Regions from separate parts of the Pseudoalteromonas sp. SG44-8 genome, predicted to be linked through region 2. Evidence: predicted binding sites of a transcription regulator. Region 2 holds the regulator's gene; each other region holds the start of a gene.
What was found. Region 2 encodes ArgR, which controls arginine synthesis, uptake and breakdown. Its sites were predicted from a motif close to ANTGAATANNTATTCANT; they were not measured.
Positions count from the first base shown of each region.

Region 1: gltB (glutamate synthase large subunit) is a predicted target of ArgR. The motif match lies at 1,844-1,861, and genes of this name have one in related genera.
Region 3: argC (N-acetyl-gamma-glutamyl-phosphate reductase) is a predicted target of ArgR. The motif match lies at 1,180-1,197, and genes of this name have one in related genera.

Region 1 covers NZ_JACJEQ010000040.1:8,475-11,737, forward strand. The annotation lists gene gltB (glutamate synthase large subunit) at 1-1,740, opposite strand, end outside; gene H5163_RS19505 (efflux RND transporter periplasmic adaptor subunit) at 2,532-3,263, shown strand, end outside.
Region 2 covers NZ_JACJEQ010000005.1:165,048-168,310, reverse strand. The annotation lists gene H5163_RS06500 (ABC transporter ATP-binding protein) at 1-126, shown strand, start outside; gene H5163_RS06495 (Dyp-type peroxidase) at 191-1,090, shown strand; gene argR (transcriptional regulator ArgR) at 1,110-1,577, opposite strand; gene mdh (malate dehydrogenase) at 1,802-2,737, shown strand; gene ispB (octaprenyl diphosphate synthase) at 2,818-3,263, opposite strand, start outside.
Region 3 covers NZ_JACJEQ010000016.1:37,849-41,111, reverse strand. The annotation lists gene argE (acetylornithine deacetylase) at 1-1,123, opposite strand, end outside; gene argC (N-acetyl-gamma-glutamyl-phosphate reductase) at 1,338-2,342, shown strand; gene argB (acetylglutamate kinase) at 2,349-3,110, shown strand; gene H5163_RS13415 (ornithine carbamoyltransferase) at 3,118-3,263, shown strand, end outside.

The DNA of each region.
Region 1 (3,263 bases), on a different contig from region 2:
GATATCGATTTTGCAATAGCTGTAATGAGCCTGATCAGCGCTCAATAATTGTTGCATGTCTGCATACATTAGAATTGGAGTATCAAACTGTAGACGCTTAGCGTGGCCGGTGGTCTCGTTAAACACGTTTTGCTCACTACCGATACAGGTCGCCAGCGACATTACATGGTTTTCACGCAGTGGATCGATTGGCGGGTTAGTTACTTGCGCAAACTTTTGACGGAAGTAATCAAACAATGAACGGTTACCTTCAGAAAGCACTGCAAATGGCGTGTCATCCCCCATAGAACCGGTTGCTTCTTGACCAATTTCACCCATTACGCGAATAACGCTATCAAGTTCTTCATTGGTGTAACCAAACATTTTTTGATATTTCAGTAATGTTTCATCATCAAATGAACGGTTGCCCGCATCTTGCTCTGATAGCTGCTCAAACGGCGTTAAGCGCTTAACATTGGCCTCAAGCCATGCTTTATATGGGTGGCGAGATTTAAGGTCGCGATCAATTTCGTCTGAGTGCCAAATTTTACCTAACTGAGTATCAATAACTAACAGCTCACCAGGGCCAACGCGGCCTTTCTCAACCACTTCATCCGCAGTGTAATCCCAAATACCCACTTCAGAAGCTAGGGTAATAAAGCCATCCTGAGTGATCACATAACGTGCAGGACGCAGACCATTACGGTCCAAGTTACACGCAGCAAAACGCCCATCAGACATCACAATACCAGCTGGGCCATCCCATGGTTCCATGTGCATAGAGTTAAAGTCGTAAAATGCACGTAAGTCATCATCCATCGCACGGTTTTTCTGCCATGCAGGTGGTACTAGCATTCGCATAGCACGAAATAAATCCATGCCACCAGCTAAAAACAACTCAAGCATATTATCTAGGCTTGATGAATCTGAGCCGGTTTCATTGACAAATGGTGCTGCTGATTGCAAATCTGGAATAAGCGGCGATGCAAACTTATATGAACGAGCACGAGCCCACTGGCGGTTACCTTGTATGGTGTTGATTTCACCGTTATGCGCTAAATAGCGGAACGGCTGAGCCAAAGGCCAACGCGGTTGTGTATTAGTTGAAAAACGTTGGTGAAATACACAAATTGCGCTGGTCATGCGGATATCGGCTAAATCTAAATAGAAGTTAGGCAAATCCACCGGCATCATTAAGCCTTTGTAGATAGTTACTAACCCTGACAAGCTGGCAATGTAAAAGCCTTCATCTTCGCTTAAACGCTTTTCAGCACGACGGCGCGCAACGTATAAACGACGCTCTAAATCTTTTGGGCGCCAGCCTTCTGGTGCATTAACAAAAATCTGTTCAAATTTAGGTAACTGCTTTATTGCAATTGGCCCTAAACATGATTCATCTGTTGGCACAATTCGCCAACCTTGAATATTGAGGGTTTCTTTTTCGAGTTCTTCACTCAATATATCTTTTGCAGCTTGCGCAAGTACTGGATCTGAGTTTAGGAAAATCATGCCAACGGCATAATTTTTACCCAAGTGCCAATTTTTTTCAGCGGCAATAGCACGAAAAAAGCTATCTGGCTTTTGTAATAATAAGCCACAGCCATCGCCTGTTTTACCATCGGCAGAAATACCACCACGGTGTTCCATACGGTCTAAGCCAGTGATCGCTGTTCGAATTAAACGATGACTTGCCTGACCATTAACTTGGGCTATTAAGCCAAAGCCACAATTATCTTTTTCTAATTTTGAGTCGTATAACATAGACCCCTCCCCTTGCTACAACAGCTAGCTATGAATGACCTTCTCGACGGTTTGCTAGCAGACAGTCAAAACTATCGCCAATTGTACATTGAGTCAATAGCGCTTTGAATACATATTCACATTCTTGAATATTTCTCACCACAACACAATCTTTTTATTTCATGCCTATTTTTAACATTTAGCGATATTTTACCCGTTATTTTTTTATGACACTGGTGTCATATTTAACAAGTTGTAAAATAACCGCTCTACAAACCTGCAGTTTACGTTAACGTAAACCAGAGTAAAAATGAATAAATATTCACTGAGTTATGTAGCGAAAATAAATGCTTTCTTTTTTATTGAATCTCTTTGCTGTCGTTCAAGGTCGATACCACAGTGCACATTAGAGTAAATACTCTTTCCAGTGTCTTTTTATGGGTAAATTTAAAGCCACTAATTAATGCATAATTATCATCACAACAGTCACATTTTGCATAATTTACGCTAGTTAGTAAGTTTTTAGCTTGCTCACCCTGTTGACGCCTGCGGCAGCTTCTTAGCCGCCATAGTAAAGTGTCCGCAGCGGACACAATTTATGTCCGCGGACACCAAATAATTTAAAAATAAATAATTATTTCATTAAAATCATGACATTAAATAGTGGCATGATATTCGAATAAACATTAAAAGATAATTACAGGACACAACTTATGTTTATTCTCAGTTTATTTTTAGTTTCACCAATCACTGTCTTAGTAGTGAGCTTGATGATCACTTACTGCGAGAATAGACATAGCTAAGGATCACTCATGATAAAAGATACCAGCGGACAAGATGTAAGTATTACGCAAAGACGTAGTTACAAAAAACCATTAATAGTACTGGCGCTATCACTTGCTGTACTTGCTTTATGTGCACAAGCATTTATGGGTAACAATCAAGGCAGTATTTCTGTTGAGCGGGCTTCTTTACAGATTGCTACCGTTAATATTAGTCGTTTAGTACGTGATGTAGCCGCCAGCGGTAAAATTGTTGCTGCAAATGCTCCCAAGGTTTATAGCCCAGAACGTGGCTATGTGGATTTACAAGTTAAAGCCGGTGATAAAGTAAATAAAGATGACATTATTGCTTTAGTCGATAGCCCAGAACTCAATAATGAACTAAAACAGCAACAATCGGTGTTAGCCCGCCTTGATGGTGAATTACAACGTAAGCACTTAGAAGCACGCCGACAAAAGTTAAGCTTAACCAAAACGCTTGATCTCGCCCAAGTAGAGCTCAATGCAGCAGACAGGGAAAATCGCCGTGCTAAGCTTTCTATCGAAAAAAACTTGATCAGCCAAATTGATTTAGAAAAAGCAGTTGATGATCTTGCCCGTGCCAAGCTTTCTTACAAACACGCTCAACAAGAAGTTGAACTTGCTAAAGATACACTCGCATTTGAACTCAAAGCTGCAGAGCGCGATCTCGCTCGCCAACAACTGATCGTTGATGATTTAAATCGCCAAGTCAGAAACTTAACTATTAAAGCCAGCGTCACC
Region 2 (3,263 bases):
GTGTATAAGGTTATGGTTGATGGACAAGAAATTGAAGTTGCTGCTCAGTTGGGCCACTCATTTTTAGCAAATGAACAGGTGACAATAAAAATAACACCACACACGGTTAACTTTTTCGCAGATTAAGTGCTTTAGTATTTTTAATTTCATTAAAAACGCCGTGTATGAGATTTTGAGTTAAGGAAATACCATGGCGCAAGCGCAATCTGGAATTTGTGCTGAGGCAAACTTGCACGGTTTACATTTGTTTTTTAATGTATTTGATGGCCACGATGAGTCATTACGCAAAAAGTTAAAATACGTTAGCGCTATCCAAGATGAGTTTTCAGATCAGTTTTCTGAATCGATGCTCTCCAGCCTAGTTGCAGTGGGGGCACAGTACTGGCCGCACATTCTGCCTGAATTTCTGCCTAGTGAATTACAGAGCTTTCCTAATATTACTCATAATGATCATATTATGGGGGCTCAGCCTTTTGATTTATTTGTCCAAATTCGTTCCGATAGGGAAGATGTAAACCATTTATTTGCTTTGCAAATTCTTAAGTTATTTGCCCCCGATGTTGAATTGGTTGAGCAAGTGCGAAACTTTCGATTTTTAGATGGTCGCGATTTTAATGGTTTTATACTCGGTGGTGACACTCCTCATGGTCGCCAAAAGCGCATCACAGCGTTAATCAATAAACCCAACCATTTTGAAGATCAAGGCAGTTACGTACATATACAGCGCTATAAGCATGACTTAAGTGTGTGGCAAAATTTACCTCTGAGTGAGCAAGAGCAAATAATGGGACGCACTCGCTTAGATAATACCTTGATTATGCCTGCGACTGAGAATAGTCATGCTGTACGCACTGAGTTAAAAGATGAGCAAGGGCAACCACTGCAATTAAATCAAAACATGCCTTATGGTGACGTTTACGAACAGGGTATATTAGCGATTAGTTATGCAGCACAGGGAAATGCATTTGAGCAAGTATTACGAAGTCGATTAGGTGATGCCGATTGCTACGATCATTGGCTTGATTTTACTCAAGCCGATATGGGTTCTGCGTTTTTTGCCCCATCAATTAACTTTTTAAAGCAGCTGTAAAAAGTTTGAATCGGTAGATTTATACCGTATCAAATAAAATACGCACACGTTCAAGAGTTACATCAATTTCAGATACTTTAGCTGGAGCGATAAAAATAGTATCGTCACCAGCAATGGTACCTAGTACGCCATCTGCTTTACCTAATGAATCTAATAGTCGAGCAATTAATTGTGCAGCTCCTGGGCTGGTTCGAATAATGATCATCATTTCGTTATGCATTATATCGATCACTAACTGACGTAATGGGCTTTTCGCTGTAGGTACGCCCATTTCAGCAGGCAAACAATAGACCATTTCTTGTTTGGCATTACGAGTGCGTACCGCGCCAAACTTGCTTAACATCCGCGACACCTTACTTTGACTAATATTATCAAAGCCTTGCTCTTTTAGGGCGTCAACAATCTCACCTTGTGAACCAAAGTTTTCTTCTTTTAAAAGTGCCTTAAAGGCCTTTACTAATGCTTCTTGTTTATCTTGTGGTTGCATATTATAGGTTCTTATTCATAAGTGATGCGCTAATTGTACACAATGTTGCATACTTATGCAGTAGTTGTTTGCTTTTGCGATGGATTTTAGTGCTGTAAACCAGCAAGTTTACAACTATGGTCTAAATTATATGTGAAATAAGCAGGATAAATTTGTCTTTAGTCGTTAATTTCATTATCTTTAGAGCCACAAATATTTCCTACCTCAAATTACGGAGAATTCCAATGAAAGTTGCTGTATTAGGTGCTGCTGGCGGTATCGGCCAAGCGTTGTCTTTATTATTAAAAACAGGCTTACCAGCTGGTTCTGAATTATCACTTTATGATGTTGCTCCAGTTGTTCCTGGTGTTGCTGTTGATCTTTCTCATATCCCAACTGACGTTAAAGTTGCAGGCTTTGGTGTTGATGCACTAGATCAAGCGTTAACTGGTTGTGATATCGTTCTTATCCCTGCTGGTATGCCACGTAAGCCTGGTATGGACCGCGCTGATTTATTTAATGTTAATGCTGGTATTATCAAAACATTAGCAGAAGGTATTGTTGCTAACTGTCCAAAAGCATTAGTGGGTATTATCACTAACCCAGTAAATGGCACTGTGCCAATTGTTGCGGAAGTATTCAAAAAAGCAGGTACTTACGACGCGAAACGTGTTTTCGGTATTACCACTCTTGATGTGATCCGTTCAGAAGCATTTGTAGCTGAGCTTAAAGGTGTTGACGTTGCAACTGTGAAAGTACCAGTAATTGGTGGTCACTCAGGCACAACAATCCTTCCGTTACTATCTCAAGTTGAAGGCGTTACTTTCACTGATGAAGAAGTTGCTGCACTTACTCCACGTATCCAAAATGCAGGTACTGAAGTAGTAAATGCAAAAGCGGGCGGTGGTTCTGCAACATTATCAATGGGCGCTGCTGCTGCACGTTTTTGTATGTCTTTAGTTAAAGGCTTACAAGGTGAAGACGTTGTAGATTACGCTTACGTTGCTGTTGAAAATGGCGATGCTGCATACTTTGCACACCCAGTACGTTTAGGTAAAAACGGCGTAGAAGAAATTCTTTCTTACGGTGAACTAAGCGCATTTGAAGAGCAAGCTAAAAACGACATGCTTGATACGCTGAAAAAAGACATCCAAGAAGGTGTTGATTTCATCAACGCTTAATTGCTAAGTCGATTGATACAAAAAAGCCTGCATTTGCAGGCTTTTTTATGCTCGAAGGATTTTTATACATTAGGTGTTTATTAGTGATTACGATCAACGGCAATACGAGCCAAGCTAACGAGTGCTTCTTTATACGGTGATTCATCTAATACAGATAAACACGCAATCGCTTTATCAGCTTCTTCGTTGGCTTTATTCATCGTAAACTCAAGTGCTTTGGTTTCATTGAGGGCACTTAGAATAGCTTCTAAGTGGTCCATACCATTACTGTGCTCAATGGCATCACGGATCAACTGTACTTGCTCAGCATTACCGTGGCGCATAGCATAAAGTAGTGGCAGGGTAGGTTTGCCTTCGGCCAGATCATCACCGATGTTTTTACCTAACTGCTCAGCATCAGCATTGTAATCAAGTACGTCATCCACCAATTGAAAAGCGGTTCCTAAATGCATACCATAAAGATTAAGCGCTTGCAGCGTAGAGTCGTCTTTTTCGGTAATAATCGCAGCAAGGCCTGTTGCAGCTT
Region 3 (3,263 bases), on a different contig from region 2:
TTTCAGTGATAATATGTTGAGATGGTTTAATTTTTTCCATCGCCAAAAATTCATCGGGTTGGTGAGCCTGATTAATTGAACCCGGTCCCATCACAATCGTTTCACAACCCAATTGTTGAATAAATGGCGCTTCAGTACAGTAGTTCACTGCAACTGCTTGCTCTCCTGATATTTTTTCTGCCAGTTTAACTAATGCCGAATCAGTACTGCCAGTAAAAGCGGGGATTGGCTCGTGCATATCCATTACACTGACTGAATCTGGATATTGGTTATTGATCTCTGTGGCTATTTTTAACAGCATCATTTGCAGTTCTTGCACACTTAGACCCGGTAAAGGGCGCATATCAATATGCATTTCACAGCAGCCACATATGCGATTTGCATTATCGCCACCATGAATGTGTCCTAGATTTAAAGTAGGGTAAGGAATAACAAAATGCTCAACTGCATATTTATTCTTTAATTGCTCTTTTAAAGTTAACAGTTTTGCAATAACTTTATGCATCACTTCAATGGCATTTAAACCACGTTCAGGATCAGAGCTATGTCCGGAACGACCGACTACGCGAATCGCGCTGCTCATATGTCCTTTATGTGTGAAAACAGGTGTCATATCAGTAGGTTCACCAATAATACACCGAGCTGGCTTTAAGTTTTTATGCTGACAAACTTGCTGTGCACCGGCCATGGTGGTTTCTTCGTCGGCAGTAGCTAGAATCAAAATTGGCTGTGTTTGAATATTCTTATCTAGTTCACTGATTGCCTGTAATACAAAAGCGAAAAAACCTTTCATATCAATACTGCCTAGACCATATAATTTATTGTTATCTTCACTTAATTTAAACGGATTATAGTTCCAACGACTATCATCAAATGGGACTGTATCGGTATGACCGGCAAGCATTAAACCACCATCTCCCTGGCCACGTTTTGCGAGTAAGTTAAAACGACCTTTAGGGCCCGACAACTCAGTAATTTCACATTCAAATCCAAGACTTGTACACCAAGTAGCTAATAAATCGATCACCCCTTTATTGCTCATAGACAATGACTCATCCATGGCACTAATTGAAGGTGCAGCAATCAATTGCTGATACATAGATAAAAAAGACGGTAATGACATAAAAAAATCCAAAATAAGTATTCAATCTAATTGCATAACAATATAAAAGTATTTATGATGAATATCAATTCACTTTTTAAGCATAAATATATTAAAGCGACGCAATGAATATAAAACGACGATAACCAGATTTCATTCATAAAATAGTGTTTTATGCACTGTTAAACCCGATTTGAATATATATGTAGTAACAAAAAACCAAAAAGAGTAACGAATGAAAGTAGTGATTATTGGCGCAAGTGGCTATAGCGGCGCAGAATTAGCAAGTTTGGTAGTAAAACACCCGCAATTAACCTTAGCTGGTTGCTATGTATCTGAGCAAAGCTTAGATAAGGGTAAATTATTAAGTGACTTGTATCCTGAGCATTTAGGTTTGCTTGATTCTCCTTTATTGCCTCTTAGTGATAGCGCTTATAACGATATTGAAAAGTCGGCCGATTTTGTATGTTTGTGTACTGATCATAAAGTGAGTGTTGACTTAGCGCCACGTTTTTTAAGCATGGGCAAAAAAGTATTTGATTTATCGGGTGGCTACCGTTTAAGCAGTAATGAAGATTATCAAACTTATTATGGTTTTGAGCATCAACATACGGAATTACTCAGTGAAGCGGCTTACGGATTGGCTGAATGGAATAGTGAAGCAATCGCTAAAGCGCAGTTAGTCGCTGTGGCTGGTTGCTATCCAACAGCAGCGCTGAATGCGTTAAAACCTTTGCAACAAGCCGGCTTATTAGCCTATCAAACCATTATTATTAATGCTGTATCGGGTGTAACCGGTGCGGGGCGTAAAGCTAGTGTAGCCACGCATTTTTGTGAAGTGTCGTTAGCACCTTATGGATTGTTTAATCATAGACACAGTCCTGAGATTGAGCAGCATTTAGGTCACAAGGTGTTATTTACGCCGCATTTAGGTAATTTTCCACGCGGTATTTTAGAAACTATTTATGTGCAATTGAAACCTGGAGTTACACCAGAGCAAGTTACACAAGCTTATCAAGTGCTTGCTGATGAGCCACTGATCAGATTGCTTGGTAATAAAATGCCATCAATTAAAGGAGTTGCAAAGCAGCCTTACGTTGATATTGCATGGCAGCAGCAAGGTACGCAGCTAATTGTGATGGCAGCTATTGATAACTTATTAAAAGGTGCTGCAGGGCAAGCATTGCAGTGCATTAATTTAGCCATGGGTATTGCCCATAGTACAGGTTTAAAAGGGTAGTTAGTAATGCAAACATGGGTCATTAAACTCGGTGGTGCAGTACTCAATACAGAAGACGCGGCTAAAGCGTTATTTGAGGCGCTTGCATCGCAAACTCAAGCACAATTTGTCATCGTTCATGGTGGCGGTTCACTAGTTGATAATTGGTTGACTGAGGCTGGTTTTGCTAGTGCGAAACATCAAGGTTTACGCATCAGTCCAAAAGAGCAAATGCCTTATATTGTTGGCGCGCTTGCTGGGTGTGCTAATAAACAATTAATGAGCCAAGCAATTATCGCAGGTCATAAACCCGTCGGGCTTAGTTTATACGAAGCGGGCATTATTTCGTCACAAAAACTCAAAGCACTTGGTCAAGTTGGTAATTGTGACGGCGGTGTGCAAAGTGTGATACCGGAGTTATTAAAACTCGGTCGTTTACCTCTGGTCAGCTCTATCGGCTTTGGTGAAGATGGCCTTTGGTATAACGTAAACGCTGATGAAGCGGCGGCGGCAATAGCTAAAGAGCTTAATGCGGAAATTATTTTTATGACTGATGTAGAAGCTGTACTTGATGCAAATAAACAGCCGTTACATCAACTTGACACAAACCAGATCAATACTTTAATTGCAGAAGGAGTAATTTTGGGTGGGATGGAGGTCAAAGTAAAGACCAGCCTTCTTGCTGCCCAGCACTTACGACGTGGCGTTTACATTTCGAGCTGGCAAAAGCCAGAAAACTTAATTGCTCTACTCGCGGGTGAGCACGTCGGAACAAAAATTACACCATAGGTTTTATATGTTTAATCATTTTTTATCGGGTCTAGAGTTAGACCAACAAGGCGCACTTAAATTACTTAACTTAGCGCAAAAAATTAAAGCAAACCCCGCTGATTTTAGTCAAGCACTGGCTGGCAAATCGGTGGTTACTTTATTTGAAAAACC